DNA from 3 places in the Streptomyces sp. NPDC048718 genome. Region 2 is predicted to be linked to each of the others. Evidence: riboswitches for the same ligand, from Rfam matches in the RefSeq annotation. Region 2 holds a riboswitch; each other region holds the start of a gene.

The links. A riboswitch is a leader RNA that binds a small molecule or an ion and turns the genes downstream of it on or off. The one in region 2 is predicted to bind cyclic di-AMP.
Region 1: another riboswitch for cyclic di-AMP. It lies ahead of ACGFRB_RS12990 (M23 family metallopeptidase); the one in region 2 lies ahead of ACGFRB_RS22760 (peptidoglycan DD-metalloendopeptidase family protein).
Region 3: another riboswitch for cyclic di-AMP. It lies ahead of ACGFRB_RS31885 (transglycosylase family protein); the one in region 2 lies ahead of ACGFRB_RS22760 (peptidoglycan DD-metalloendopeptidase family protein).

What each region holds. Positions count from the first base shown of each region.
Region 1 covers NZ_JBICVG010000006.1:31,121-40,640, reverse strand. Annotated here, with positions in the region: gene ACGFRB_RS13000 (GNAT family N-acetyltransferase) at 1-470, opposite strand, end outside; gene ACGFRB_RS12995 (HPr family phosphocarrier protein) at 684-965, shown strand; gene ACGFRB_RS12990 (M23 family metallopeptidase) at 1,257-2,027, opposite strand; cyclic di-AMP (ydaO/yuaA leader) riboswitch at 2,040-2,205, opposite strand; gene ACGFRB_RS12985 (M16 family metallopeptidase) at 2,495-3,862, opposite strand; gene ACGFRB_RS12980 (pitrilysin family protein) at 3,889-5,238, opposite strand; gene ACGFRB_RS12975 (DNA topoisomerase (ATP-hydrolyzing) subunit A) at 5,429-7,891, shown strand; gene ACGFRB_RS12970 (GTP-binding protein) at 8,006-9,055, opposite strand; gene ACGFRB_RS12965 (cation acetate symporter) at 9,334-9,520, opposite strand, start outside.
Region 2 covers NZ_JBICVG010000012.1:60,267-69,786, reverse strand. Annotated here, with positions in the region: gene ACGFRB_RS22780 (MBL fold metallo-hydrolase) at 1-31, opposite strand, end outside; gene ACGFRB_RS22775 (TetR/AcrR family transcriptional regulator) at 185-835, shown strand; gene ACGFRB_RS22770 (methyltransferase domain-containing protein) at 937-1,770, opposite strand; gene ACGFRB_RS22765 (SGNH/GDSL hydrolase family protein) at 1,934-2,701, opposite strand; gene ACGFRB_RS22760 (peptidoglycan DD-metalloendopeptidase family protein) at 2,938-3,978, opposite strand; cyclic di-AMP (ydaO/yuaA leader) riboswitch at 3,984-4,163, opposite strand; gene ACGFRB_RS22755 (tyrosine-protein phosphatase) at 4,534-5,331, shown strand; gene ACGFRB_RS22750 (DUF6126 family protein) at 5,403-5,555, opposite strand; gene ACGFRB_RS22745 (helix-turn-helix domain-containing protein) at 5,576-6,175, opposite strand; gene ACGFRB_RS22740 (aspartate aminotransferase family protein) at 6,320-7,705, opposite strand; gene hpnH (adenosyl-hopene transferase HpnH) at 7,702-8,727, opposite strand; gene ACGFRB_RS22730 (1-hydroxy-2-methyl-2-butenyl 4-diphosphate reductase) at 8,735-9,484, opposite strand; gene shc (squalene--hopene cyclase) at 9,484-9,520, opposite strand, start outside.
Region 3 covers NZ_JBICVG010000025.1:50,247-59,766, forward strand. Annotated here, with positions in the region: gene ACGFRB_RS31870 (DUF501 domain-containing protein) at 1-247, opposite strand, end outside; gene ACGFRB_RS31875 (septum formation initiator family protein) at 329-799, opposite strand; gene eno (phosphopyruvate hydratase) at 1,208-2,488, opposite strand; gene ACGFRB_RS31885 (transglycosylase family protein) at 2,919-3,719, opposite strand; cyclic di-AMP (ydaO/yuaA leader) riboswitch at 3,723-3,896, opposite strand; gene ACGFRB_RS31890 (transglycosylase family protein) at 4,155-5,531, opposite strand; gene ACGFRB_RS31895 (cytochrome P450) at 5,712-6,965, opposite strand; gene ACGFRB_RS31900 (TetR/AcrR family transcriptional regulator) at 7,139-7,843, opposite strand; gene ACGFRB_RS31905 (alpha/beta fold hydrolase) at 8,046-8,870, shown strand; gene ACGFRB_RS31910 (globin domain-containing protein) at 8,974-9,520, shown strand, end outside.

The DNA.
Region 1 (9,520 bases), on a different contig from region 2:
AGCACCTCGGCGGCGAACCGGCGGATCCCGCGCTCGCGGGCGACCGCCGCGATGTGTTCCAGGAGGGCGGAGGCGACCCCGCGGCCCTGGTGGGCGTCCTGGACGAGGAAGGCGACCTCGGCCTCGTCGGCGGGCGCCGAGGCGGGCCGCCCGTCGGGGGCGATGCGGTCGTAGCGGACGGTGGCGATGAAGTCGTCGCCCACGGTGGCGGCGAGCCCGACCCGGTCCACGAAGTCGTGGTGGGTGAACCGGTGGACGTCCTTGGCGGACAGCCGGGGGTAGGGCGCGAAGAAGCGGTAGTACTTCGACTCGTCCGACACGTGCTCGTAGAAGCCGACCAGCCGGTCGGCGTCGTCGGCGGTGATGGGGCGGATGCGCGCGGTGCCGCCGTCCCGCAGGACCACGTCCGCCTCCCAGTGGTCGGGGTAGGCGTGTTCCGGCTGTGCGGGCTGTTCCGACGCGCTCTGCATGGGGAAAGACTACGACCGGCGCGGGGCGTTGACACGAGTGGTGACTCGGGTCGCGGCGGAGCCGTGGCACCGGTCGCGCGGCGGGCGGGCGCCGGGCGCTGTGGGGAGGGCCGGACGGGGCACCCCAGGGGCCGCCCGGCGGTTCAAGGCCGGGTCTCTCGCCACCCGTGAGAGACTGGTCTAGACAACCGCTGAGAGTTGAAGGGCAACCACATGGCTGAGCGCCGCGTCAACGTCGGCTGGGCCGAGGGCCTGCACGCCCGCCCCGCCTCCATCTTCGTCCGTGCCACCACGGCCTCCGGCATCCCCGTGACGATCGCCAAGGCCGACGGCAACCCGGTCAACGCCGCGTCCATGCTCGCGGTGCTCGGCCTGGGCGCCCAGGGCGGCGAGGAGATCGTGCTCGCCTCGGACGCCGAGGGCGCCGAGATCGCGCTCGACCGCCTCGCGAAGCTGGTCGCCGAGGGCCTCGAAGAGCTGCCCGAGACCGTCTGACCCGTCCGCCGTCACCCCGCCGTCACCCGGCGACGGTTCGGCGGCGGTTCGGCTGTTCGGCGGTTCGGCTGTTCGGCGATTAAGCGACGAGAGCCGCGCCCCTCCAGCTCCTCCGGAGGGACGCGGCTCTTCGCATGTCCGCGCCCCGCGCACACCCTGGCACCGCACTCCCGGCACCGCGACCCCGCGCACACCGAAGCCCCGGCTCCTTCGAGCCGGGGCTTCGTCACGTGATGCGCCGCGCGCGATCGCGGGATGCGATCACCCACCGGGCCACCCGGGGGACGACCGTCAGACGGCCACGCCGCGGGCCCGCAGGTACGAGATCGGGTTGATGTCCGTGCCGTACTCCGCACCGGTGCGGGCCTCGAAGTGGAGGTGCGGGCCGGTGGAGTTTCCGGAGGAACCGGAGATGCCGATCAGCTCGCCCGGGGTGACCTTCTGGCCGACGTACACGCGCAGGGCGGAGAGGTGGCCGTACTGGGTGTACGTGCCGTCGTTCATCCTGATGACGATGTTGTTGCCGTACGCGCCGCCCCAGCCGGCCTCGACGACGGTGCCCGAGCCGACCGAGACGACCTTGGTGCCGTACGCGGCGTGGAAGTCGATACCGGAGTGGTGGCCGGAGGACCACAGCGCGCCGCCGGTCTGGTAGCCGGTGGAGACGTACGAGCCGGCGACAGGGAGCTGGAAGGAGGCGAGGCGCTTACGCTCGGCGTCGCGGGCGGCGCGCTCCTTGGCCTCGCGGATCTCCTTGACGCGCTGCTCGGCCTTGCGCTTCGCCTCGGCGGCGGCCTTGGCGCGGGCGGCGGCCTGGTAGGCCTGCTTCTCCTGGGCGGCGGCCTGGGCGTCGACGTGCTTGGCGAGGGACTCCTCGGTGACCACCCGGGTGAGGCCGGTGTCCTCCAGGGAGCCGTCCTCGGCGTCGGCGGCGAGCGCCGGGGAGGCCAGAGAGCCGATGACGCCGGCACCGGCGAGAGTCGCCGCGCCGGCGATGCCCGCGCCGCGGCGCGCCATCCGGCTCGGAGCACGATGCTTCCCGGTGGCACGGGTGAACGCCATGAAAAGGCTGGTCCTTTCCTTCCCTCTCGCCTACCGGGTTAGCTGACGGGTTCGGAGCAGGAAGGTCTCCTACGGGCCCCTCCGCGAGAGAGCGAAGGCGTCCGATTCACCCCAGGGGACGTGAGGGGTCCCCGGCTCCCCAGGCTCGCGCCTGACGGGGACTCGGCGATGGCTGCCCGGTGCCGCGGACGCGGCGTCGTGCAAGGGCGGACAGCCGCATCGACGCTAGGCCGATCATCTGTCCATCGCCAAACAGAGGCGCCTCATTGTTATTCATGCCACAGGGCATTCGGCCTCACAGGCCGTCAATTCGGACATAAGGAAGGACCCTGACGAACCGGGTCGTCAGGGTCCCTCTCTCAGCCGTCCACACCGTCGGCCCGGCCGAGCCCACGGGATCGGCCGGGCCGGCCGGGTCAGGTCACTCCCCGGCCGGGTCAGGTCGGTCGGGTGGGTCGGTCGGCCGCTCAGCCGGTGACGACCGTCACCTCGCCGATCCCGAGGGCCCGCACCGGCTCCTCGATCTGTGCCGCGTCACCGACGAGCACGGTGACCAGCCGGTCCACCGGGAAGGCGTTGACCACGGCGGCCGTGGCCTCGACCGTGCCGGTCTCGGCCAGGCGCGCGTACAACTGCCCCTGGTAGTCGTCCGGGAGGTGCTGCTCGACCTGGTCGGCGAGCGTGCCCGCGACGGAGGCCGCCATCTCGTACTTGAGCGGTGCCACCCCCACCAGGTTCTGCACGGCCACATCGCGCTCGGCGTCCGTCAGACCCTCGGCGGCCAGGGTGCGCAGCACCTTCCACAGGTCGTCGAGGGCCGGGCCGGTGTTCGGCGTGTCGACCGAGCCGGTGATGGCCAGCATCGAGGCACCGTGGCCCTCGGCGTCGGAACGCACCACCTGGCCGAAGGCCCGTACCCCGTAGGTGTAGCCCTTCTCCTCGCGCAGGACGCGGTCGAGCCGGGAGGTGAGGGTGCCGCCGAGGCAGTACGTACCGAGCACCTGGGCCGGCCAGACCCGGTCGTGGCGGTCGGCGCCGATACGGCCGATGAGCAGCTGCGTCTGGACGGCGCCGGGGCGGTCCACGATGACGACCCGTCCGGTGTCGTCGGCCGTGATGCCCTGCATGGGACGCGGCGCGGCGGGCGCCCCGGTCCACACGCCCAGGGTCTCGGCGAGCAGCTTGTCCAGGTCGACCCCGGTCAGGTCGCCGACGACCACGACGGTGGCGGCGGCGGGCCGCAGGTGCGCGTCGTAGAAGGCGCGCACGGCAGCGGCGTCGATCGCCTCCACCGTCTCCTCGGTGCCCTGGCGCGGCCGGGACAGGCGCGTACCGGCCGGGAACAGCTCCTTGGAGAGCTGCTTGGCCGCCCGGCGGGCCGGGTTGGCCGCCTCGTGCGGGATCTCGTCGAGCCGGTTGCGCACCAGGCGCTCGATCTCGGACTCGGCGAACGCGGGCGCGATCAGGGCCTCGGCGAGCAGGCCGAGCGCCTTGGGCAGCCGGGAGACCGGGACCTCCAGGGAGACCCGTACGCCGGGGTGGTCGGCGTGCGCGTCAAGGGTGGCGCCGCAGCGCTCCAGCTCGGCGGCGAACTCCTCGGCGGAGTGCTGGTCGGTGCCCTCGGACAGGGCCCGGGCCATGATCGTGGCCACGCCGTCCAGGCCCTCGGGCTCGGCCTCCAGCGGGGCGTCGAGGGACACCTCGACGGCCACCACCTGCTGGCCGGGGCGGTGGCAGCGCAGCACGGTCATCCCGTTGCCGAGCGTGCCGCGCTCCGGGGCCGGGAAGGCCCAGGGCTTGGCGAGGCCCGGCTGGGGCTGCGGGTGGAACGTCATGGTTGCCAAAGACGCGGCGGCCTCGGTCACTGGTCCGCTCCCTCTTCCTCGTCGCTGTCGCTGTCGTCGGCGCCGTCGGCCGTCACCGGCTCGTAGACCAGGACGGCGCGGTTGTCCGGGCGCAGCCGGGCCTGGGCGACCTCCCGGACCTCCTCGGCGGTGACGTCGAGGACCCGGTGCACGGCGGTGAGCGCGAGCTGCGGGTCGCCGAACAGCACCGCGTACCGGCACAGTTCGTCGGCACGGCCGGCGACCGTGCCGAGCCGGTCCAGCCACTCGCGCTCCAGCTGGGCCTGGGCGCGCTCCATCTCCTCGGGCGTCGGGCCCTCGGCGGCGAAGCGGGCCAGCTCCTCGTCGACGGCCTTCTCGATCGCCGGGACCTCGACACCGCCGGAGGCCTTGACGTCCAGCCAGCCGAGCGAGGGCGCGCCGGCCAGCCGCAGCAGGCCGAAGCCCGCGGCGACGGCCGTACGGTCGCGGCGGACCAGCCGGTTGTGGAGACGGGAGGACTCCCCGCCGCCCAGGATGGTCAGGGCCACGTCGGCCGCGTCGGACTCCCGCGTGCCGTCGTGGGGCAGCCGGTAGGCGGCCATCAGCGCACGCGCCGGGACCTCCTCCTCGACGACCTCGCGCAGCTGCCCGCCGATGACGTCCGGCAGCGAGCCGTCGCGGGGCGCGGGCTTGCCGTCGTGGCCGGCGATGGAGCCGAAGTACTTCTCGACCCAGGCCAGGGTCTGCTCCGGGTCGATGTCGCCGACGATGGAGAGCACCGCGTTGTTCGGCGCGTAGTACGTGCGGAAGAAGCTCCGCGCGTCCTCGAGGGTGGCCGCGTCCAGGTCGGCCATCGAGCCGATCGGGGTGTGGTGGTACGGGTGGCCCTCGGGGTACGCGAGGGCGGTCAGACGCTCGAACGCGGTGCCGTACGGCACGTTGTCGTAGCGCTGGCGGCGCTCGTTCTTGACGACGTCGCGCTGGTTCTCCATGGACTCGTCGTCCAGGGCCGCGAGCAGCGAGCCCATGCGGTCGGCCTCCAGCCAGAGCGCGAGCTCCAGCTGGTGCGCGGGCATGGTCTCGAAATAGTTGGTCCGCTCGAAGCTCGTCGTACCGTTGAGCGAGCCGCCGGCGCCCTGCACCAGTTCGAAGTGGCCGTTCCCCTTCACCTGGCCCGAGCCCTGGAACATCAGGTGCTCGAAGAGGTGGGCGAGTCCGGTGCGGCCCTCGACCTCGTGGCGCGAACCGACGTCGTACCAGAGGCAGACCGCGGCGACCGGGGTCAGGTGGTCCTCGGAGAGCACCACCCGCAGGCCGTTGGCCAGCCGGTGCTCGGTCGCAGTCAGGCCGCCGGAGCCGGCCTCGGCCTCAGCCGTGTGACCCATGGGCATGTACGTCCCTTCGATCGCGATCGGGAAAAAGTCCTGCCACTGTATGCAAGCGCGCCGCCACCTCGCGAAGTTCCCGTACCTCTCGGATGTCCCTCTTCCGGGTCGCGGTCGGCATTGTCCGTGGCACGGTCCACAATGGTCGGCGTCAGATCAGCCCAAGTTTGGTGAAGGAGCCGCAGCCGCGATGGCCCGCCGCAGCACGAAGACACCGCCGCCGGACGAAGCGTTCGAAGAGCGAATCCTCGACATCGATGTCGTCGACGAGATGCAGGGTTCCTTCCTCGAGTACGCGTACTCGGTGATCTACTCCCGTGCGCTGCCCGACGCCCGCGACGGTATGAAGCCGGTACAGCGCCGCATCGTCTACCAGATGAGCGAGATGGGCCTGCGGCCCGAGCGCGGCTTCGTGAAGTGCGCGCGCGTGGTCGGCGAAGTCATGGGCAAGCTCCACCCGCACGGCGACGCGTCGATCTACGACGCGATGGTCCGGATGGCACAGCCGTTCTCCATGCGGCTGCCCCTCGTCGACGGCCACGGCAACTTCGGCTCGCTCGGCAACGACGACCCGCCGGCCGCCATGCGGTACACCGAGTCGAAGATGGCCCCGGCCGCACTCCTGATGACGGAGTCCATCGACGAGGACACCGTCGACTTCGCCCCGAATTACGACGGCCAGGAGCAGGAGCCGGTCGCGCTGCCCGCCGCGTACCCGAACCTGCTGGTCAACGGCGCCTCGGGAATCGCGGTCGGTATGGCGACCAACATGCCCCCGCACAACCTGGGCGAGGTGATCGCGGCCGCCCGGCACCTGATCCGCCACCCGAGCGCGGACCTCGACGCGCTGATGCGCTTCGTCCCCGGCCCGGACCTGCCGACCGGCGGCCGGATCGTCGGACTCGCCGGCATCCGGGACGCCTACGAGTCGGGCCGAGGCACCTTCAAGATCCGCGCGACGACCACCATCGAGACCGTGACGGCGCGCCGCAAGGGCATCGTCGTCACCGAACTCCCCTTCACGGTCGGCCCCGAGAAGGTCATCTCCAAGATCAAGGACCTGGTCGGCTCGAAAAAGCTCCAGGGCATCGCCGACGTCAAGGACCTCACCGACCGCAACCACGGCCTGCGCCTGGTCATCGAGGTGAAGAACGGCTTCGTGCCGGAGGCCGTCCTGGAGCAGCTGTACAAGCTGACGCCCATGGAGGAGTCCTTCGGCATCAACAACGTGGCGCTGGTCGACGGCCAGCCGCTCACGCTGGGCCTCCGGGAACTGCTGCAGGTCTACCTCGACCACCGCTTCGCCGTGGTCCGGCGCCGCTCCGAGTTCCGTCGCGGCAAGCGGCAGAGCCGGCTGCACCTGGTCGAGGGCCTGCTCGTCGCGCTTCTCGACATCGACGAGGTCATCCGGCTCATCCGCGAGAGCGACAACTCGGCGGAGGCCAAGCAGCGTCTGATGGAGCGCTTCTCGCTCAGCGAGATCCAGACGCAGTACATCCTCGACACCCCGCTGCGCCGGCTCACCAAGTTCGACAGGCTGGAGCTGGAGGAGGAGCGCGACCGCCTCACCGGCGAGATCGAGGAGCTGACGAAGATCCTCGAATCCGACGCGGAGCTGCGCAAGCTGGTCTCGACGGAGCTGGCGGCCGTCGCGAAGAAGTTCGGCACCGACCGGCGCACGGTCCTGCTGGAGTCGGCGGGCTCGCCGAAGACGGCCCCGGCGATGGCCCTGGAGGTCGCGGACGACCCGTGCCGGGTGCTGCTGTCCTCCACCGGTCTGCTGGCCCGTACGGTGACCGAGGCCCTTCCGGCCGACCACGACGGCAAGCGCGCCAAGCACGATGTGATCGTCTCCTCGGTGGCGGCCACCCAGCGCGGCGACATCGGCGTGGTGACCTCGGCCGGCCGGCTGCTGCGGATCGCCGTCATCGACCTCCCGCAACTGCCGGACACGGCCGCCGCGCCGAACCTGGCGGGCGGCGCGCCGCTCACGGAGTTCCTGACCCTGGAGGCGGACGAGACGGCACTGTGCCTGACCACCCTCGAGGAGTCCTCGCCCGGCCTCGCGCTCGGCACGCTCCAGGGTGTGGTCAAGCGGGTCGTGCCGGACTATCCGGCCAACAAGGACGAACTGGAGGTCATCGGCCTCAAGGACGGCGACCGGGTCGTCGGCGCGACCGAACTGCGCACCGGCGAGGAGGATCTGGTCTTCATCACCTCCGACGCCCAGCTGCTGCGCTATCAGGCCTCCCAGGTACGGCCGCAGGGCCGCCCGGCCGGTGGTATGGCGGGCATCAAGCTGGCGGAGGGCGCCGAGGTCCTGTCCTTCACGGCGGTGGACCCGGCGTCGGACGCGGTGGTGTTCACGGTGGCCGGCGCGACCGGCACCCTGGACGCCTCGGCCGGCACCTCGGCCAAGCTGACCCCGTTCGACCAGTACCCGCGCAAGGGCCGGGCCACCGGTGGTGTGCGCTGCCAGCGGCTCCTGAAGGGCGAGGACCTGCTGATCCTGGCCTGGGCGGGCGCCACCCCGGCCCGCGCCGCCCAGAAGAACGGCACCCCCGTCGAACTCCCGGACCCGGACCCGCGCCGCGACGGCTCGGGCACGCCGCTGGCGAAGCCGGTGGCGGTCCTGGCGGGCCCGCCCAGCTAGGGCACGCTCTCCGCGTACCCGCGACGGCCCCCTGTTCCCTCGCGGGTACAGGGGGCGTCGCGGGTGCGGGCGCGGGCGCGGGTGCGGGTGCGGGTGCGGGTGCGGGACGGACGCTCAGGCCGGCGCCTCGGCCTCGTCCGGCCGCGGCACGTACCGCAGCACCCCCCACATGCTCCGCTCGTCGGGCGCGTCGTCCGGACCGGTCTGCTCGCAGGCGGCGAGTTCCGCGCGCAGCGCGGCGGCGTCGACTCCGCTGCCGATGAGGACGAGCTGCGTCAGCCGCTCCTCTCCCGCGGGCCAGGGTTCGGGGTGGAAGCGCAGAAAGCGGCCCACCGCGTGGACGGTGTAGCGGTGTTCCGGGTCGGCGGCGCCGAAGTCGACGAAGCCCTTGATGCGGTAGAGGCCCTCGGGGCGGGAGTCCAGGAAGGTCATCAGACGGCGCGGATGCAGCGGGACCGCCGTGCCGAGCGACACCGTGTCGTAGGCGGCGTGTGGATGGGCGTGCTCGTCCTCGTCCCCGTACAGGATGTCCTCGATGGACATCTGTCCGGCGATCTCGCCGTCCGGCACCACCCGGTCGAAGAGCAGCTCCGGGTCGATCCGCCCGTGCGCCGTCTCGACGATCGCGGCCCGCGTCGCGAGCCCGGTGACCGTCTCCCGTACGGCGGCCAGTTCCGCCGGTGCGAGCCGGTCGGACTTGTTGACGACGACGAGGTCGGCGACGGCCAGATGGCGGTCGGTCTCCGGGTGGCGGGTACGGGTCGCGGCGAACTCGGCGGCGTCGACGACCTCGACCAGCCCGCCGTAGACGGCGCGCGCGTTGTCGCTGGCCAGCACCATCCGGACGAGTTCCTGCGGCTCGGCGAGCCCGCTGGCCTCGATCACGATCACGTCCAGGCGCAGCTCTGGGCGGGTGAGGACCTCCAGGTAGGTGTCGAGCTCGCTCGCGTCCACCGCGCAGCACAGACAGCCGTTGCCGAGCGAGACCGTGGATCCGACCTGCCCGGCGACGGTCATCGCGTCGATGCCGATGTCACCGAAGTCGTTGACCATGACCCCGATCCGTGTGCCGCGTGCGCCGCGCAGCAGATGGTTGAGCAGGGTGGTCTTCCCCGCCCCGAGGAACCCGGCCAGGACGACGACGGGGATCGGCTGGGTGGTCAAGGGTGGTGCCTCCGGGCCATGGGTGCTTACAGGTGGTGCCACGGTCGGTGCCCGCGACCGCGAAGCCCCAAGAATAGGCACGCCGCGCGGCCCGGCCGTCCGCTCGCCCTGTGACCAGGCCCGATACTCCCCCGGCGCGCTCTCTTCCCGCGGCCCGGTCCCGGCCCCAAACATGGCCCCGGACGCGGCCCCGGCTACGGCACATCGCCGAGCGGGCCGGTGTCGACCGGTGACTCGCTCGGCGATGTGTTCCCGGACACGGCCCGGGGAGGGGTGGGTCAGACGGCGCCGGCGCCGGTGAGCGCCCGGACCTCGGTCTCGGCGTGCTTGGCCTCGTCCGCGGGCTCGGACGAGGTGACGGTGCCGAACCAACCCGCGAGGAAGCCGAGCGGGATGGAGACCAGGCCCGGGTTCTCCAGCGGGAAGTAGGCGAAGTCCACGCCGGGGAAGAGCGATTCGGGGCTG
Region 2 (9,520 bases):
GCGGCGAGGAGTCGGAGCCAGTGCCGGTCACGGAGCCTCCTGGAGTCAAGGGTCTTCTCATTATGGGCGCCCTCGGCCGGACGCCACCCGTGATCGCCTCCGTACGGAGGGCATTCACGCGAAGCCCCGCCGACGCGCCGCACGGATGATCATGCACCGGTCAGGTCTGTGTAGGGTGCGAGGCGTGGCGAAAGTGCGGTTGAACGTGGCCGAGCGGCGGCAGGAGCTGCTGCGGGCGGCCGCCGTCCAGATTGGGGCCCGAGGCGTCACGGCGGTCCGGATCGCCGATGTCGCCGCCGAGCTCGGGGTCAGCAACGCCCTTGTCCTGTACCACTTCCCGACCAAGGAACAGCTGGTCGCCGCGGCCTTCGCGCACGCCGCCGAGGAGGACCTGGCCCGGCTGCGCACCCTGCTCGGGCGGCGCACCACGGCGGTTCGGCGGCTGCGCGCCGCGGTCCGCTGGTACACCCCGTCCGGCCGGGCCGACGGCTGGCGTCTGTGGATCGAGGGCTGGGCAGCCGGCCCGCGCGAACCGGCCCTGCGCGAGGTCGCGGGCGCGCTCGACAGGGCCTGGAAAGAGGAGCTCGCGGCGGTCATCGGGCAAGGGGTGACGGCCGGGGAATTCCCGTGCCCGGACCCGGTCGCGGCGGCCTGGCGGCTGACCGCGTTCCTCGACGGCCTGGCCGTCCAGATGACCTCGTACCCCGGAGCGCTCCCCCGCACCACCATGGTGACGTGGGCGGACGCCGCCCTGGCCCGCGAACTGGGCCTCGCCGCGCTGCCCCGGAACGGCGCGGCGGGTACGGCCACTCGCGCGGGGACGCCGGACACGTAGCCCGTGAACCCGCCCGCCGGGATCCCGCTTCGATGGCTTCGGGCAGGCCGGCGAGTCCGGGGACCGCCGGGACGAACAAGGACCGGCGGGGCGGCCCGCGCTCAGGGACGACGGCCCCAGGCGGAGATCATCGGCGAGGTCGCGAGGTCGAGACGGCCCGCCTCGACGTTCGCGAGGTGCCGCTCGATCTCGTCCTCGGTGGCCAGACCCGCCGCGAGGAGCCGGCCGCGCACGTGCCGGACCGTCGCGGCCTCCAGTACGTCGCAGGCGGGCGCCGTGATCGGGAAGTACGCGTCGGCGGCGACGTCCACAAGGCCCGCCTCGCGCAGCAGCCGGGGCAACCGGCGGCCGTACGCGAGGTCGGCGCCACGTTCGGCGAGCAGCTTCCGAAAGCCGGTGCGCAGTTTGTTGGCGAGGGCCTGCTCGGGGCCGTACTCGTCGAGACAGATCAGCGGCTGAGCCGCCGGGTCGGCATCCTCCAGGAGGAGCCACCCGCCGGGCCGCAGCGCCCCGGCCATCGCGGCGAGGGCCCGGTCCCGGTCGGTGACGTGCACCAGCACCAGCCGCGCGTGGATCAGGTCGAAGCCGTCACCGGGCGGCTCGTCCGCGCCCACGTCGTGCCGCAGCACCTCGACGCCGGACGCCGCACCGGCGGCCCAGGTGGTGTCGATGTCGGTCGCCACCACCCGGCCGTCCGGACCGACCCGGTCGGCCAGCCAGTCCACCACGGTCGTACCGCCGGCCCCGACCTCCCAGCAGCGCCGGCCCGGGGCGATCCCCAGCCGCTCGATGTGCCGGAAGGTCGACGGGTCGAACAGCGAGCCGAGTGCGTCGAAGCGGACGCCCGCCTCGGCCCGGGCGTTGTCCAGGAGGTAACCCCGCGCCTCGGCGTCACGGCCGGCGAGACCACGGGACTGCGATGCGGAAGATGTCATGAGCCGATTGTCCCGCCGGCGTGCGAAACGCCCTCGTCGCACCCCCGTCGCACCCCCGGACACGACGGCACCGGCCCCGCCCCCGCATACAGGGGGCAACGCCGGTGCGGGTGCCGGGACCGGTCCGGCGCTGATCCGGCCCCGTCCGGTCCGGTCCGATCCGCTACAGCGGCAGCAGGTCGGGGCGCTTGGCCTCGACGTTGTCGCCGGAGCTCTCACCGCGCAGTCGCCGGCCGATCCACGGGACGAGGTATTCCTTCGCCCAGTGCATGTCGTCCTTGCGGACCTCCAGGGTGCCGCGCGGCGGCAGCGGCGGCCAGGCCTGCTCCGGGTCGGCCGGCACCGGCATGCCGAGGACCTGGGCGGCGCGCAGCGCGACCCGGGTGTGCCCCTCGGGCGAGAGGTGCAGCCGGTCGTCGTCCCAGGCGCGGCGGTCCTGGACGGACCGCAGCGACCACAGGTCGAGGACCGGGCAGCCGTAGCGGTCGGCGATGGCCCGCACGTGCCCGTTGTACGTGGCGATCTTGCCGCGCAGGTGCTTGAGCAGCGGCACGTCGCGGGTGTCGAAGCCGGTCGCCACCATGATGGTGCCGACGGCGGAACTCAGGTCGGCGATGGCGCTCTCGAAGCGCTCGGCGACGTCGTCGGGGTCCGTGCCGGGGCGGATGATGTCGTTGCCGCCGGCGCAGATGGTCACCAGGTCGGGGGCGAGTTCCTTCGCCCGCGGGATCTGTTCCGCGACGATCTGGTCGAGCAGGCGCCCCCGTACGGCCAGATTCGCGTAGCGGAAGTCGTCGTGCTCCGGCAGCCGGTCGGCCAGCAGGACCGCGAAACGGTCCGCCCAGCCGACGAATGTCCCGTCGGGCCCGGGGTCTCCGACGCCCTCCGTGAAACTGTCACCGATAGCCGCGTACGACCCGATTGCGTTCATGTCTCGTGTTGTCGAATCGTCTGCCACGGGAGCACATCTTTGCCGGACGGATGTGACCTACGCGACCGTAAGGAGGGGTTGACGGCGGGTGATATATGCCACCGATAAAGATTCGACCAAATCGGAATACGCGCCCGGCCCCCGGCGCGGGTGCGCCGGGGGCCGGTTACGGGGCCTGGTTCACGGGCGGGCCTGGAGGGCCCTTCCGCCGTTTCGGGCCGGATGGGTCGGACGGGTCAGACGGCGACGCCGTGCTGCCGCAGGGCGGCCAGCGGGTCGATGTCGGAGCCGTAGTCCGGCCCGGTGCGCATCTCGAAGTGCAGGTGCGGGCCGGTCACATTGCCGGTCGCGCCGGACAGGCCGATCTGCTGCCCGCCGGTGACGGTCTGGCCGGCGGAAACGCTGATCGAGGAGAGATGGGCGTACTGCGAGTAAGTGCCGTCGGCATGCTTGATCACGACCTGGTTGCCGTAGGAGCCACCCCAGCCCGCGGAGTAGACGGTGCCGGGACCGACGGCGCGGACGGTGGTGCCGGTGGCCGCCATGAAGTCGACACCGGTGTGGTAGCCGGAGGACCACATCGAGCCGGAGGCGCGGTACGGGGTGGAGGTGCCGCCGCTGACGGGGGCGACCCAGCCGGAGGAGGCGGTCGCGCCAGAGGAGGCGGTCGTACCGGCCGGGACCGAGGCCGAGGTGCCGGTGGACACGGTGGTGGAAGCCGAGGACGAGGCCGAAGCCGAGACCGAGGGGGCCGGCGTGGACGCCTGGGTGGAGGCACCGGCGGCCGACGCGGTGACGCGCTCGGCACCACGCGAAGCGGAGGCGGAGGCGGTGGACACGCTGTCGGCGCCCCGCCCGACGCTCTGCGAGGCGGCGGCCTTCGGGGTGGTGGCCTGGCCGGTGTGCGTAGCGCCGAGGACGAGCTTCATACCCGGGAAGATCAGCGACGGGTTCTCGCCGACCACCTTGCGGTTGTCGTGGTACAGCCGGTGCCAGCCGCCGGCCAGCCGGTGCTCGGCGGCGATCTTGGACAGATGGTCGCCGGGCACCACGGTGTACGCGCTCGCGCCGCCACGGGGTGCGGTGGCCGGGGCGGATGCCGGGGTCGCGGCGGGGGCCTGCCGGGGCATCGCGGCCGGGACGGCCCGTTCGGCGGCATGGGCGCCGGTCGCGCCGATCAGCGGCAGCGCGACGACGGCTCCGCCGGCGCTCGCGGCGACTATTCCACGGCTGAACGGGCGGGCCTTGCGGCGGCGGTGCTTACCCTTCGCGGGCATGACGGCATTCCTCTCCGTCGCCTGCGAGGTGAGCTGTCGGGTTCGGACGGGAGATGTCCGGCCGCGCGTTCACGCGACTTCACCCCAAGCCGTCCTTCATGGCGCGCCTTTTTCTATTCGGGCGCCGAGGGACCGGCGTAAAACCTGGGTCCCCCGCTCCTGCCGGGTACGGGTGAGTGCGGATTCCGGGCGGCGGCAGGATTCGGCGGTCCGTCCGGATGGAACGCGACGCTAGACGAGCCGAGTCGGCGGGAACAAGCCGCCTTATCCCTTTTCCCCATGATCACGCCGCGCCGGGCCCGAATTTCGGTCACCTCGTATCGATGACGCCCCATCGATTCGCTTTCCGCCAAAGGGAATTGAAAAGGATGCTCCACCACGGTCCGTCATGTTTATGACGCTGCTCACGCCCTGACACCCATCCCCCCAGTAATCAGGGCGCGTTATACCGAATCTGCCAATTCGGGCAGATCGCCCACGGGTGCCCCGAGGGGTGCACCGTGAAGCGGGCACCGGGATGATGCCGGAAAACCGATCCCGAGAGCAGGAGCGACCGTGACGCAAGCGACGACCGAGCCCGAGCTCACCGGCGTACGCAACTTCCGCGACCTGGGCGGGCTGCCGACCGCGGACGGCCGGGCCGTCCGCACCGGGCGGCTGTTCCGCAGCGGCCATCTGGCGCACGCCACCACCGAGGACGCGGCCTTCCTCGCCACCCTGTCCCTGCATACGGTGTTCGACCTCCGCAATGACGCCGACCGGCGCCTGGAGGGGCCGGACGTGGCGCTGCCCGGGGTGACCAACGTGAACATCCCGCTCAGCGACCCCGCCGACGGCAAGGACTTCTGGAAGCTGGTGCGCTCCGGCGAACTGGCACGGCTGCGCGAGGTCCTGGGCGAAGGACAGGCGGCCGGGCGGATGACCCGCTCGTACCGGAGGATGATCGTCGAGCGGACCGCCGAGCACAGCCGGATCCTGCACACGATGGCCGGGGACAGCGTTCCGGCGCTGATGCACTGCGCGGCGGGGAAGGACCGGGCGGGGCTCGCGATCGCGATATCCCTGCTGGCGGTCGGCGTCGAGCGGGAGGCGATCGAGGCGGACTATCTGAAGTCCAACGCCCCCCACCGGCGCTACCGGATGAAGCGCGGCTCCACCGCCCCGGACGGGATGTCTCCGGAGGTGATGGAGCTGCTGGCCCCGCTCTTCGACGCGCGGGTGGAGTATCTGCGCGCCGGGTTCGAGGCGATCGAGTCGACCTGGGGGTCGGTCGACGCGTATCTCCTGACGGGCCTGGGACTGGCCCCAAAGACCCGTGAGCGGCTGCGAGAGCGGCTGCTCACGGAGGTGTAGGGGCGGGCGGGTGAGGGCCCGGGGCGGTCGGCCGGGAGCCGGCCGCCGAGACCGCTTCGCCTGCCGCCGTGTTACTGGCCGCCGCCCATCTCGAAGAGCAGGTAGAGGAAGCCGGCGAACAGGTGACCCGCGATGAGGTAGGCGAAGAGACGGAGCACGAGCCCCTTGGGGAACTTGCCGCCACCACGCTCTTCACCGGTGACCGGTACGGACTTGTCGGACATGTCGAATCCTTTCTGGGGGCTCAGCGGCTGTGCGGAGTCCCGTTGCCGAGGCACAGCTCGGCGGCGGGGCTCTGGATCAGGGTGTGGACGAACATCAGCTCGGCGCCCGCCTGGGTGGCGGCGCCGACCCGGTGCGGGGTGAGCGAGTCGTAGTGGGCGCTGTCCCCGGGGTCGAGAACGTGCACCGTGTCGCCGAGCGCGAGCCTGACCCGTCCCTCCAGGACGTGGATCCACTCCTCGCCAGGGTGCATCCGGACGATGTCGGCGCTGGTGGCGAAGGGGATGTGGACGCGCAGGCACTGCATGGCGCGTCCGGCGGCTCCGGCCTGGCGGTAGATCCAGCCGTCGGCCTCGACGGGATCGGAACGGCCGGCCCGGACGATCGGGTCGCGCTCGGGCAGCGTCTCGCCCAGCAGCTCGGAGACCGTCGTACCGTAGATACGGGAGAGGGAGAGCAGCATGGGCAGCGAGGGCTGCCGGTTGCCCGTCTCCAGCCGGGAGAGGTGAGCCGGCGAGAGCCCGGCCCGCTGGGCGGCGCCCTCCAGCGTGAGCCCCCGGCGGCGCCGCAGGGCCCGCAGCTGCGGGGCGACGTCCTGCAGGACGTCGGTAACGTGGTCCATGCCTCCATTGGGCCAGGATCGTGCCTCTGAGGCAAATTTCTTGCCTCAGAGGCAAACCCTCACAGGAGCGGCGTCTCCCCGCACCCGGCGGCTCCCCGGCGGCTCCCCGGCGGCTCTGCGGGCACGCAGCCCCCGCGGCCCGCCCTACGAGGCCGACACAGCCTGTTTGACCAGAGTCTTCCCGAAGTCCCACAGGAGCCCGGCGCCCCCGTGCGCGTCGTCCATGACCGCGGTGAAGGAGGTGACGAAGCGGTCGACGTCCTTCTCGTCGATGATCAGCGGCGGAAGCAGCTTGATCACTTCCAGATGGTCGCCGGACACCTGCGTGAGGATGCGGTGGCGCTGGAGCAGCGGCACCACGACCATCTGAGCGAAGAGCCCCTTGCGGGCCGCCTGGAGCATGGCCCAGCGGCCGCGCAGCCCGAGCGAGGTCGGGCGGCCGAACTCGATGCCGATCATCAGTCCTCGGCCGCGGATCTCCTTGAGGAGTTCGTAGCGGGGCACGAGTTCCCGCAGCCGGGAGGCGAGCAGGTCGCCGGTACGGCGGACGTGCGCGATGGTGTCCTCGGACTCCATGACGGAGAGCACGGCGAGTCCGGCGGCCATGGCCTGCGCGTTGGAGCCGAAGCTGGCCGAGTGGACGAGGACCCGGTCCATCGAGGAGTAGACCTTCTTGAAGATCCAGTCCTTGCCGATCGTGGCGCCGACGGGCACATAGCCACCCGAGAGTGCCTTGGCCACACAGATCAGGTCGGGCTCGACGCCCTCTTCGTGCTGGTGGGCGTAGAAGTCGCCGGTCCGGCCGAGACCGGTCTGCACCTCGTCGGCGATGAGCAGGGCGCCGTGCCGGTGCAGCAGTTCCTGGGCGGCGCGCAGGAAGCCGGGCGGGGCGGCGTGGACGCCCTTGCCCTGGATGGGTTCCAGGACGAAGCCGGCCACGTCGCCCTTGCGCAGCTCGCGCTCCAGGGCGTCGAGGTCGCCGAGCTCGATCGCCGTGTCGGGCAGGAGCGGGGCGAAGCCGTCCCGGAAGCCCTTCTCCCCGTTGACGGACAGGGAGCCGGTGGTGAGCCCGTGGAAGGCGTGCGCGCAGTAGACGATCCTCGGGCGCCCGGTGGCGTACCGGGCGAATTTGAGGGCGGTCTCGACGGCCTCGGTGCCGCTGTTGCCGAAGAACACCCGGTCGAGATGGGGGCTGTGGGCCAGCAGCCGCTCGGCGAGGAGGCCGGGCAGCGGCGGGCAGTCGAAGCGGGTGAGGTCGGCGAGGCCGGCGTCGAGGACGTCGTGCAGCGCCTTGCGGACGACCGGGTGGTGCCGGCCGAGCCCCATGACGCCGAAGCCGGCCAGCATGTCCAGGTATTCGTTGCCATCGGCGTCCCAGAAGTGGGCGCCCTCGGCCCGCTCGTACACCTTGTCGAACCCTATGGTGTGGAGCATGCGCGGCAGTTGGTGGTTGAGGTGGCGGGCGTGCAGCTCGTAGCGCTCGCCGCCGCGCTCGGCGAGCAGCGCCCGCAGGTCGAACTCCTCGGTCATGCCGGGCCGTTCCCGGTGACCGTCTCGCGGACCGCGCGCAGCGACTCCTTGAGCGAGCCCATGGTGGCGAGGACGGCGGTGGGCTCGTAGCCGCAGTGCGCCATGCAGTTGGCGCAGCGCGGGTCACGGCCCCGGCCGTACTTGTCCCAGTCGGTGTCCTCCACGAGTTCGCGATACGTGGGGACGTAGCCGTCGCTCATCAGATAGCAGGGGCGCTGCCAGCCGAAGAGGGAGTAGTTGGGGATCGCCCACGCGGTGCACGGGAAGTCCGCCTTGCCTTCCAGGAAGTCCAGGAAGAGCGGGGAGTGGTTGAGCCGCCAGCGGCGCCGGTTGCCGCCCGCGAACGCTTTCCTGAAGAGCTCCCGGGTCTGCTCGACCCCGAGGAAGTGCTCCTGGTCGGGGGCCTTCTCGTACGCGTAGGCGGGCGAGATCATCATCTCGTCGACCTGGAGGTCGTCGTTGAGGTAGTTGAGCACCTCGATGACGGTCTGCGGGGTGTCGGTGTTGAAGAAGGTCGAGTTGGTGGTGACCCGGAAGCCGCGTCGCTTGGCCTCCTTGATCGCCGCCACCGCTTCGTCGAACACGCCCTCCTTGGCGACGGATTCGTCGTGCCGCTCGCGCAGGCCGTCGATGTGCACGGCGAAGGCGAAGTACGGGGACGGGGTGAACTTGTCCATCTTCTTGCGCAGCAGCATGGCGTTGGTGCACAGGAAGACGTACTTCCTTCTGGCCACCAACTGACGCACGATCTCGTCGATCTGAGGATGCATCAAAGGCTCGCCGCCGGCGATCGACACCATCGGCGCCCCGGACTCCAGGACGGCGCCGACCGCCTGGGCGACCGGCATCCGCTGCTTGAGGACGCCCGCCGGGTGCTGGATCTTGCCGCACCCCTCGCATTTGAGATTGCACGCGAACAGCGGCTCCAGTTCGACGATCAGCGGGAACCTCTCCCGCTTGCGGAGCTTCTGTTCGAAGAGATAGGTACCGACCCTGATGGACTGACGGAGCGGCATGGCCATGTCTCGCTCACCTCCTGGGAAGCAGTAACGAACGGTGCCATTCGACAAACGCGGGAAGGACGGAACGGAGCACGCGGAACGCCGATATTCCCCCGCGCACCGTGCCGATCCTGACCAGTTCATGCTCTGGAGCGTCCACGACCACCCGTACGGCCGCAACCGGGCGCGGACCGGCCGAGAGCGCCGTCCGCAGGGTGGCGGCCGACTCCATGTCGACGGCGAGGGCGCCGCCGGCCCGCAGCGCGGCCCGCTCGGGGCCGCGCACCACATGATCGGAGCCGGTCAGGGGGCCGGTGTGGACGGTATGGCCGGGCAGCGCCCGGGTGAGGGCCGCCACGAGCAGCGCGGTGCCGTCGCAGGGCGTGACGCCGTCGCCGTCACGGGTCTCCTCGGCGACGACGACATCGCCGGGGTGCATCCCGGGGGCCAGGCCCGCGCAGAAGCCGGAGGCGATGACCGCCGCGTCCTGCCAGGGCTCACGGCCCAGGACCCGGGCGACGGTCCGGCGCGCGTGCGCCGGCCCCATGCCGGTGCGGACGACGGTCAGCGCGGCGGGCGCACCGCCCCGGCCGCCGCCGCGCAGGGCCAGTTTCTCGATGCCGAGCGCGCAGGCGACGACCAGCGGCGGTACCACGGCGGGGTCTCCCCCGCAGGCCGCTCCGGGCCGGGACACCCCCTCCGGGGCCCGCGGCGGGCCGGCCCCGGGCGCCCCGGTGGCGTCCGGGGCCCCGGCGGCCGGGGCCGGCTCCGGGGGCATCAGCCGGCCTTCCGGGCGTGCGGCACGGGCTCGCCG
Region 3 (9,520 bases), on a different contig from region 2:
TCACGCCGTTGGCCTCCAGGGTGCCGATGGCGGAGGCGGCGCGCGGGCAGGTCAGGTAGTACGTGGTCGGGAACGGGGTGCCGTCGGGGAGCCGGGGCGCGGTCTCGACGACGTCCGGGTTGCCGCAGGGGCAGCGGTGCGCGATGGCGCGCAGGCCGCGGGGCGGCCGGCCGAGCTGGGCCTCGAACGCGGCGATGTCCGCGGCGGTGGGCTCGGTGCTCTCGGTCTGCGGAGGGGGCGTGTCCATGTCTGCCTCGGTCTGCCTTGCTGAAGTAGGTGGGAGTGGGGGGAAAAGAATAAGGAGCGGGAGGTGGGGCGGGGGCGGGGGTCAGTGGCGGTCGGCGTTGTCCACGCCGTCCCACAGATTGTCGTACCAGGGCTGGTCTTCCGCCCCCCGGTCCGAACGCGGCCGGCTGTCCGCCTCGGGGTCGTTCACGGTGAAGGCGGTCTCGCCGGGCCGTACGTAGTGCAGGTGCTCACGAGCCAGCCGGCGGATGTACGCGGGGTCCTGGAGGCGGGCCTTCTCGTCGCGCAGCTGCTCGACGCGGCGGGCGGCCTCGGCCGCCTTCTGCCGCTGGTCGGCGATCTCGCCCTGCTGGGAGACGTAGCTCCGCATCGGGTAGGCGAGCGCCACCACCATGGAACAGACGACGAGCGCGAGGAACGCGGCGCGTCCCGTGAGCCGGGAGCGGCGGTCCTGGCGGCGGGTCTGGGAACGGTAGACACGGGCGGCGGTCTGCTCGCCGAGCAGCCTGATCCGGGTCGCGGTCGAGAACCGGTCCCGGTCCTTCACGGCCATGTCCTGCGTCTCCCCATCCGTCGCGCCATACGTCGCGGCCCGTCGCGTCCGTCGCGGTCCTTCGCCGATCCGCGCCGGTCCGCGTCGGTACGACACCGATCCGTCGCGGTCCGCCGTGCGCCGGTACGGCCACACGCACGCACGCACGCACTCACGCGCGCGCGTGTCGGCGCGGCGTGGCGCGGGCCGGTCAAACGTACGTCCCCGCACACGGTACGGGACCGGGTGCGGGGACGGACGGAAGCGGCGAGCCGAAGATCGGCCCTGACGGGACATCGCCCCCGGCGAGGGATCGGCCCTGGCGGGAGGATCACCCCTGCCGGGGATCGGTCCTGCCGGGGATCACCCTTGACGGGAGATCGGCCCTGACGGGAGATCACCCGCGCCGGGCGCGGGCCCGCCCGGGTGTCAGCCCTTGTAGCGCGGGAAGGCGCTGCGGCCGGCGTAGACCGCGGCGTCGTCGAGGATCTCCTCGATGCGCAGCAGCTGGTTGTACTTGGCGACGCGCTCGGAGCGGGCCGGGGCACCGGTCTTGATCTGGCCGCAGTTGGTGGCGACGGCCAGATCGGCGATGGTGACGTCCTCGGTCTCGCCGGAGCGGTGGGACATCATGCACTTGAAGCCGCTGCGCTGGGCCAGCTCGACGGCGTCCAGGGTCTCGGTCAGCGAACCGATCTGGTTGACCTTGACCAGGAGGGCGTTGGCGGAGCCCTCCTCGATGCCGCGGGCCAGACGCTCCGGGTTGGTGACGAACAGGTCGTCGCCCACGAGCTGGACCTTGGCGCCGAGCTTGTCGGTGATGACCTTCCAGCCGGCCCAGTCGTCCTCGAACAGCGGGTCCTCGATGGAGACCAGCGGGTAGGCCGCGACCAGCTCCTCGTAGTACTCGGTCATCTCGGCGGCCGAGCGGGACTTGCCCTCGAACTCGTACACGCCGTCCTTGTAGAACTCGGAGGCGGCGCAGTCGAGCGCGAGCGCGATGTCCTTGCCGGGCACGTAGCCGGCCTGCTTGATGGCCTCCAGGATGAGGTCGAGGGCCTCACGGTTGGAGCCCAGGTTCGGGGCGAAGCCGCCCTCGTCGCCGAGGCCGGTCGACAGACCCTTGTCCTTCAGGACCTTCTTGAGGGTGTGGTAGACCTCGGTGCCCCAGCGCAGGGCCTCGGAGAAGGACTCCGCGCCGATCGGCGCGATCATGAACTCCTGGATGTCCACGTTGGAGTCGGCGTGCGAGCCGCCGTTCAGGATGTTCATCATCGGAACGGGCAGCAGGTGCGCGTTCGGGCCGCCGAGGTAGCGGAAGAGCGGCAGGTCCGACGCCTCGGAGGCGGCGTGCGCGACGGCGAGGGAGACGCCGAGGATGGCGTTGGCGCCGAGCGAGGACTTGTCCGGGGTCGCGTCCAGGTCGAACATGGCCTGGTCGATCAGGCGCTGCTCGGTGGCGTCGTAGCCGACAAGCTCCGGGCCGATCTGCTCGATGACCGCGAGGACGGCCTTCTCGACACCCTTGCCCTGGTAACGGTTGGGGTCACCGTCGCGAAGCTCCAGGGCCTCGAACGCACCGGTGGAGGCGCCGGACGGAACGGCAGCACGACCCGTGCTGCCGTCGTCGAGGCCGACCTCGACCTCGACGGTGGGGTTGCCTCGGGAGTCCAGGATTTCCCGGGCTACGACGACGTCGATGGACGGCACGAGCATCTCCTTCTGGGATGTGACGCTGAGTGTGACGCATGCGCAAGGTCTCGTTCGCCTTGCGACAAGAGCCTAACCGGCGCGGTGGCGACGGCCACCGGGCGCCCGCCCCCTAAGACGAAAAAGGACCCGGGGGCATGCACATAGGGACGAATCCCCTGGGTTACTCATCGGTATTGATCCGGAGGAAAGCGGCGGGCGAACCCGGAATCGGACCGATGACGGCCGGCTCGGGGAGCCCGAACCGTGAACGGCGACGATGAACCGCGGCCATGAACCGCAACCGCGAACCGCGACGGCGAACCGCGATCGGCCCGGAGCACGCGCTCCGGGCCGATCGGGGACGGTCACGGGGTCACCACGGGGAACAGTCGCCGAACCCACGCGAGGTGCCGCTCGCGAGAGGTGGGGACTCACACGAGCGCGCGACTCACTTCAGGTGGAGCTGCTGGCCCGGGTAGATCAGGTCGGCGTCCTCGACGATGTCCTTGTTCAGCTTGAACAGCTGCTGCCAGCCGCCCTTGACGCCGTTCTCCTTGGCGATCTTGCTGAGGGTGTCGCCGGAGACGACCTTGTACTCGCCGTCGCCCTTCTTGACCTTCTTGCCGGTCGGGGTGGTGACGGTCTTCTTGGCGGCGTCCTGCGGAGCGGCCTGCGGGGCCTGGCGCTGCGTGCCGCGGGTGGTCGGCTGCTCGGTGGAGCGCTGCGGCGCGGTCATGGAACCGGTGGCCGAGCCGGCGGAGGAGCCGGTGCTCTTGCTCGCCGAGGACGAGGAAGAGGAGGAAGTGCCCGCCGAGGACGACGAGGACGACGACGAGGAAGAAGACGACGAAGACGACGAGGCGGAGCCCGAGTACGCGGCGCCGGAGAGGCCCACGCCACAGCTCGGCCACGCGCCCTTGCCCTGGCCCGCCAGGACCTTCTCGGCGACGGCTATCTGCTGGGTCTTCGAGGCCAGGTCGGCACGCGAGGCGTAGGAGGTGCCGCCGTACGCCGCCCAGGTGGACGCGGAGAACTGGAGGCCGCCGAAGTAACCGTTGCCGGTGTTGATGGACCAGTTGCCACCGGACTCGCACTGCGCGACGCGGTCCCACTCGGCGGCGGTGGCGGCGGAGGCGTTGCCCGCGGCCATCAGCGGGGCGGCGACGGCGACGCCCGCGACGCTCGTCAGCGTGATGACACGGGTGGCCTTGGAGGGACGACGGTGTTTGCCCTTGCCGGAAAACAGCATGGAGATTCTCCTCACCGACGCCTACGAGGTGAGCTGTCGGGTTCGGACCTGTGAGTTGTCCGGCCGCGTGTCCTTGCACGCGGCTCCACCCCAAGCCGGTCGTCGGCCGTCTGTTTCAACGGCCGGGCCCGGCGCTTACCTTGGGTCCCCCGCTCCTGCCTTCGGCGCATGACGCGACGACTGTTCCCATCGGCCGGCGGCAGGATTCGGCGTACCGCCCGACGGGGCCCGCGGTGGCGAGCGGTCATGACCGTAGACACAGACCGGGGAGAAGATCAAAGCCCATCAACCCGGAAAAATCGCCCCTACTTGCTCCCCGTCAGGGGGTGTTTGCGCAGGTGAGGGGCGATTCGATCACAGCCCACGGCGCCCGTGCGCCCGTTCGACAAGAGAGATCCATATCTCACTGCGGCATTACGGACATTCAGGCCCTGACTACTCGTCGGACGAGGAGTTCTGCGACCCCAGCTTGAGGCTCTGACCAGGGACGATGAGGTCGGGGTCGGAGCCGAGCTTCTTCTTGTTGGCGTCGTAGAGCGCGGACCAGCCGCCCGCGAGACCCGTACGTCGCGCGATCTCCGTCAGACTGTCTCCCGGTCTGACGGTGTATTCGTCCGCCTTGTCCGCGGTGACGGCGTTTCCAGCCACGACCGCACCCTTGGCGGCGCTGCCTTCGCCGCCCTTCCCGCCCTCGGCGGCATCGTCGGCGTCGTCGGCGTCGGTGTCGGCCGGGGCGGCGTGCCGTCCCGCTTCACGCGCGGCGTCCGAGCCGTCCGTACCTTCCGGCGCGGCGTCACCCCGGTGCTTGCCCTTGCTGTCGCTCTGGCCCTGCCCCTGCCCCTTGTCCTGGCCCTTCGCCTCGCCCTTCGCCTGACCCGGGGTGGTCGCCCCGGGCGCGGTCGGCAGACCCGGCGTCACGGACGTGTCCGGGGCGGCCGGAGCGGCCGGGGTCGTGGGCACGCTCGGGGTGGCGGGGGCGCCCGGGAGGCCGGGCAGCTGGAGGACGCCGGGGATGGCCAGGAGGCCGGTCGGCGCCTGCGGGAGCGAGACGCCCGGCGCGGTCGGAGCGAAGGGGGTGACCGCCGGCGCCGGGGTGGCCGGGGCAGCCGGGGTGGCGGAGGCGTCGGGGGTGCCCGGGGTGGCCGTCCCGCCCGGGTGCGAGTCCACGGAGCCACCGGGGGCGGCCGGGCCGCCACCCTGCCCGTAACCACCCTGGTCGCCTTGGTCGCCCTGGTTGCCCTGCGGCTGGCCGAACGGGCCACCCTGGCCGCTCTGGCCATGGCCGTCCTGGCCGTTCCCCTGGTGGGCCTGGTTGCCGTCCTGGCCGTGACCGGTCTGGTCGCCCTGGTTGCCCTGGCCCTGGTTGCCCTGGCCGCCGTTGCCCTGGTTGCCCTTGCCCTGACCGGCCTCGGACGGCAGGCCGTCGGTGCGGTTCGACTCGGCGACGGGAGAGTGCGACGCGCCGGGTCGCGGGCCGGAGCCCGGGTCGACGGCGGGCGCCTTGCCGTCGTGCTGGAGCCCGGCGATCGGGGCGCAGGTGTCCCACTGGGTGTCACCGGCGGCGAACGCCTTCTCGGCGATGGCTATCTGCTGGGCCCGGCTGGCCAGGTCGGCGCTGGGCGCGTAGGCGAGACCGCCGTGCCGCTCCCAGCCGTCCTGGGTGAACTGGAGCCCGCCGTAGAGACCGTTGCCGAAGTTGGCGCTCCACGCGCCACCCGACTCGCACTCGGCGACCCGGTCCCAGGTCTGGGCATCGGCGGCGGAAGCGGACCCGGTGGCGAGCAGGGGCAGGGCCAGGGCCGATCCGGTCACTCCCGCGGCGACGACGATAGCGGGGGCCTGGCGAGGTCGACGGTGACGTCCGTTCCCGGAGCGCATGCGGAGTGCCTTTCGCGTGACGGTGTGGACTGCGGGTGAACGTAGCCGCATTCGAACGGGCGTCACAAGTCGATGCACCGCAGATCACGCGAACATCACATTTTTGACCTGCCGTCAGCTTTCGTGGCTCCGAGGGGCCGGGGTGAACTCCACGGGAAGGGTCCGCAGGCCGCGCATGATGAGCCCGCCGCGCCACCGCAACTCGGCCGGATCGGCGCCGAGCCGCAGGTCGGGCAGCCGGGTCAGGAGCGTCGCGAGCGCCGTCTGGCCCTCCAGCCGGGCCAGCGGCGCGCCCAGGCAGTAGTGGATGCCGTGGCCGTATCCCAGGTGCTGGTTGTCGCGCCGCGCGAGGTCCAGGGTGTCCGGCTGGTCGAAACGGGCCGGGTCGCGGTCGGCGGCGGCGAGAACGACGAGGACCGGGTCGCCGGCCGGGATCTCCTGCCCGCCGATGGTCAGCGGCTGGGTCGCGAAGCGCCAGGTCGCGAGCTCGACCGGCCCGTCGTACCGGAGCAGCTCCTCGATCCCGGTCTCCAGCAGGCCAATCTCCCCCGCGGCGAGCGAGTCCTGGAGGCGGGTGCGCTGCCCGGGGTCGCGCAGCAGCGCGTAGACGCCGTTGCCGATGAGGTTGACGGTGGTCTCGAAGCCGGCGAAGAGAAGGATGAAGGCCATGGCGGCGGCCTCGTTCTCGGTCAGGTGCTCGCCGTGGTCCGAGGCGCGGATGAGTCCGGAGATCAGGTCGTCTCCCGGCTCCTCCCTCTTCTTGTGGATGAGTTCGGCGAGGTAGCCGCGCATCTTCTTCACCGAGCGCGCGACGCCGCCGCGCGGCCCGCCGCCGTGCCGGATCATCATCCCGGCCCAGTCGCGGAAGTCGTCCTGGTCCTCGGCCGGTACGCCGAGCAGGTCGCAGATCGCGTAGATCGGCAGCGGGAACGCGAACTCGTGGATGAGGTCCGCGCTCCCGCGCTCCGCGAAGCCGTCGATGAGCCGGTCGGTCAGCTCCTGCACGCGCGGCGCGAACTCGGCGACGCGGCGCGGGGTGAACGCCTTGGAGACGAGGCGGCGCAGCCGGGTGTGGTCCGGCGGGTCGATGTTGAGCAGGTGCGTCATCAGCTCGGCCTTGCGCTCGCCGGGGATGCCCGTCTTGCCCTTGGCGTGCGCCGGCTCGTCGTGGTGCGCCGGGTTCTTCGACAGCCGCTGATCGGCGAGCGCCTGGCGGGCGTCCGCGTACCGGGTCACCAGCCATGCCTCCACCCCGCTGGGCAGCGTCGCCCGGTGGACGGGCGCGTGCTCGCGCAACCAGGCGTACGCCGGGTACGGATCGGTGGCGAACTCCCAGGTGAACAGCTCGGGGGCGGGGGGTGTGCTCATGCTCCGACCGTACAAGGCGCCTGGCGGGACACCACCGGGCCCATGGGCCCACGGGTCCCGGCCTGACCTGGGCTCGCTCCGGCCTGACCTGGGCTCGATCTGGCCGGGCCGGGCCTCGGTCCGGCGGAGCCGGAGCGAAGCCAGGCGGAGCCGGAGCGCGCCGCCCCGGACGGTCAGCCGACGCCCCCGCCCCTCTTCGCCTCACCCGTCCCGCGATAGGCGGCGAGGAAGACCCGGACCCCCTCCTTCGCGAACCGGTCCAGATCGGCGTCGGTGTGCTGGGCGGAGCCGTGGAACATGGCCGCGTTGACGGGGATCCAGAGCAGCAGCCCGGCGAAGTGGTGCGCGGCGAGCTCCGGATCCGGGACGGTGAGCCGCCCCTCGGCGTCGAGCTGCCGGAAGGTGTCGGCGAGGCCGGCGAGCACCCGCTCGAAGCCGCGCTCGTACCAGTCGGCGCCCAGCTCGGGGAACTGGTCGGCGTTGGCGATGATCAGGCGCCGCAGCCGCAGGACACGGTCCTGGGTGAGGGTACGGACGAAGCTCCGGGCGAGCCGGGCCAGCCCCTCCTCCAGACCGCCGGCCCCGGCCCCATTCCCGTCCCCGGCCCCGCTCCCCTCGCCACCGCCGCCGCCGCCGTTCACGACGGTGTGGAACTCGGCCGCCGCCCCGATGATCCCGTCGACGTCGTCCGTCGTGGCGAGGACGATCTCGGCGAAGAGGGTGTCCTTGTCGGCGAAGTGCTTGTAGACGGTCTGCTTGGAGACCGCGGCCAGTTTCGCGATGTCGTCCATGCTCGTCCCCGCGTATCCCTTGGTCAGGAACACGGAGGTCGCCGCCTCCAGGATCGACTGGTGCTTGAGTGCCGAGCGGCTGTCCATGGCCGTTCCCCTCTCCCTTTTCTCTCTTCTTCTCTCCGCCCCCGTCCCCGCCGGAAACGCTCACCCGAAAGAGTACTGGACCGACCAGTACCCACCTGAGTACTGTACGGTCCAGTACCTGATCGACGGCCCGTCCCACGGCCGCCGCGTCAGCAAGCATCGGGATCGGGTTCCACGCGAACTCGGGGGAAGGGGATCTCTCATGACCACGACCACGCACAAGGTCGTCTCCGCTGACGGCACCGCGATCGCCTGCGCGGTCCGTGGCACCGGACCGTCCGTCGTCCTGGTCGGCGGGGCGCTGATGACCGGCGCCGACTCCGCCGAACTGGCGGGACTGCTCGCCGCCGAGCACTTCACCGTGATCACGTACGACCGCCGGGGCCGGGGCGGCAGCGGCGACACCACGCCGTACGAGGTGGCGCGGGAGATCGAGGACCTGGAGGCGCTGATCCAGGGCCCGGCCGGCGGCTCCGCCGCACTCTTCGGCATGTCGTCCGGCGGCGCTCTCGCCCTGGAGGCCACGGCCCGGATCGGCGGCGGCGCGGTGACCCGTCTCGCGGTCTACGAGCCGCCGTTCGTCACCGACGACAGCCGGCCGCCGCTGCCCGCCGACTACGTGACACGACTGACGGAGCTGGTCGGCCGCGGGGCGTACGGGGACGCGGTCGAGTACTTCATGACGGCGGCGGTCGGCGTGCCCGAGGAGGTCGTCGCGGGGATGCGTCAGGCCCCGTTCTGGGCGGGCATGGAGGCCCTCGCCCCCACCCTCTCCTACGACGGCCGGGTCATGGGCGACACCATGTCCGGGCGTCCGCTGCCGCTGGACCGCTGGGCGTCGGTGACGGTGCCGGTGCTCGTCGGCAGCGGCGACCGGGGCGCGCCGCACATCCTGGCCGGCGCCCGTGAGCTGGCCACGGCGGGCGACAACTTCACCCTGCGGCTCTTCCCCGGGGAGGAACACACGATAGCCCCGCGGGTCCTGGCGCCCGCCCTCGCCGACTTCTTCGGCGCGAAGGCGGGGTGACCCGACTGCTTCGGTACGCAGGCGAGGTGACGGACCTTTCTCACACCCTGAAGGCCCCGGCCGCGGCGCTCGGCCGGCGCGTGAGGTGCTTAGATCTCGTCAAGTGGATGCCCAGCTACTCAAAAGCACGTTCGCGGTCGTCGAGAGACGAGCGGAGCACGCTGTCACCTACTTCTACTCGCACCTCTTCTGGAACAACCCGCGCGTCCGCGAGCTGTTTCCCGCCGACATGGCGCCGCAGAGAGACCGTCTGTTCGCCGCGCTGACCCATGTGGTGACGCATCTGGACGATCCGGAGCTCGGGAAGTATCTGGGGCAGCTGGGCCGCGACCACCGGAAGTTCCTGGCGACGCCCGCGCTCTACAGCGCGGTCGGCGCGAGTCTCCTCGCCGCGTTCGCGCACGCGTCCGGCGCCGCCTGGACCATGGAGGCGGAGAAGGCGTGGACGGAGGCGTACGGGCTGGTCTCCGACCTGATGCAGGCCGGCGCCGGGCGGTCGGCCGAGGCGGGGCAGCCTGCCTGGTGGGACGCCGACGTGGTGCGGCACGAGCGGTACGGGCCGGATCTGACGCTGCTGACCCTGCGTCCCCGGACGCCGTTTTCCTACCTGCCGGGCCAGTACACGAGCGTCAGCACCCCGCACGCGCCGA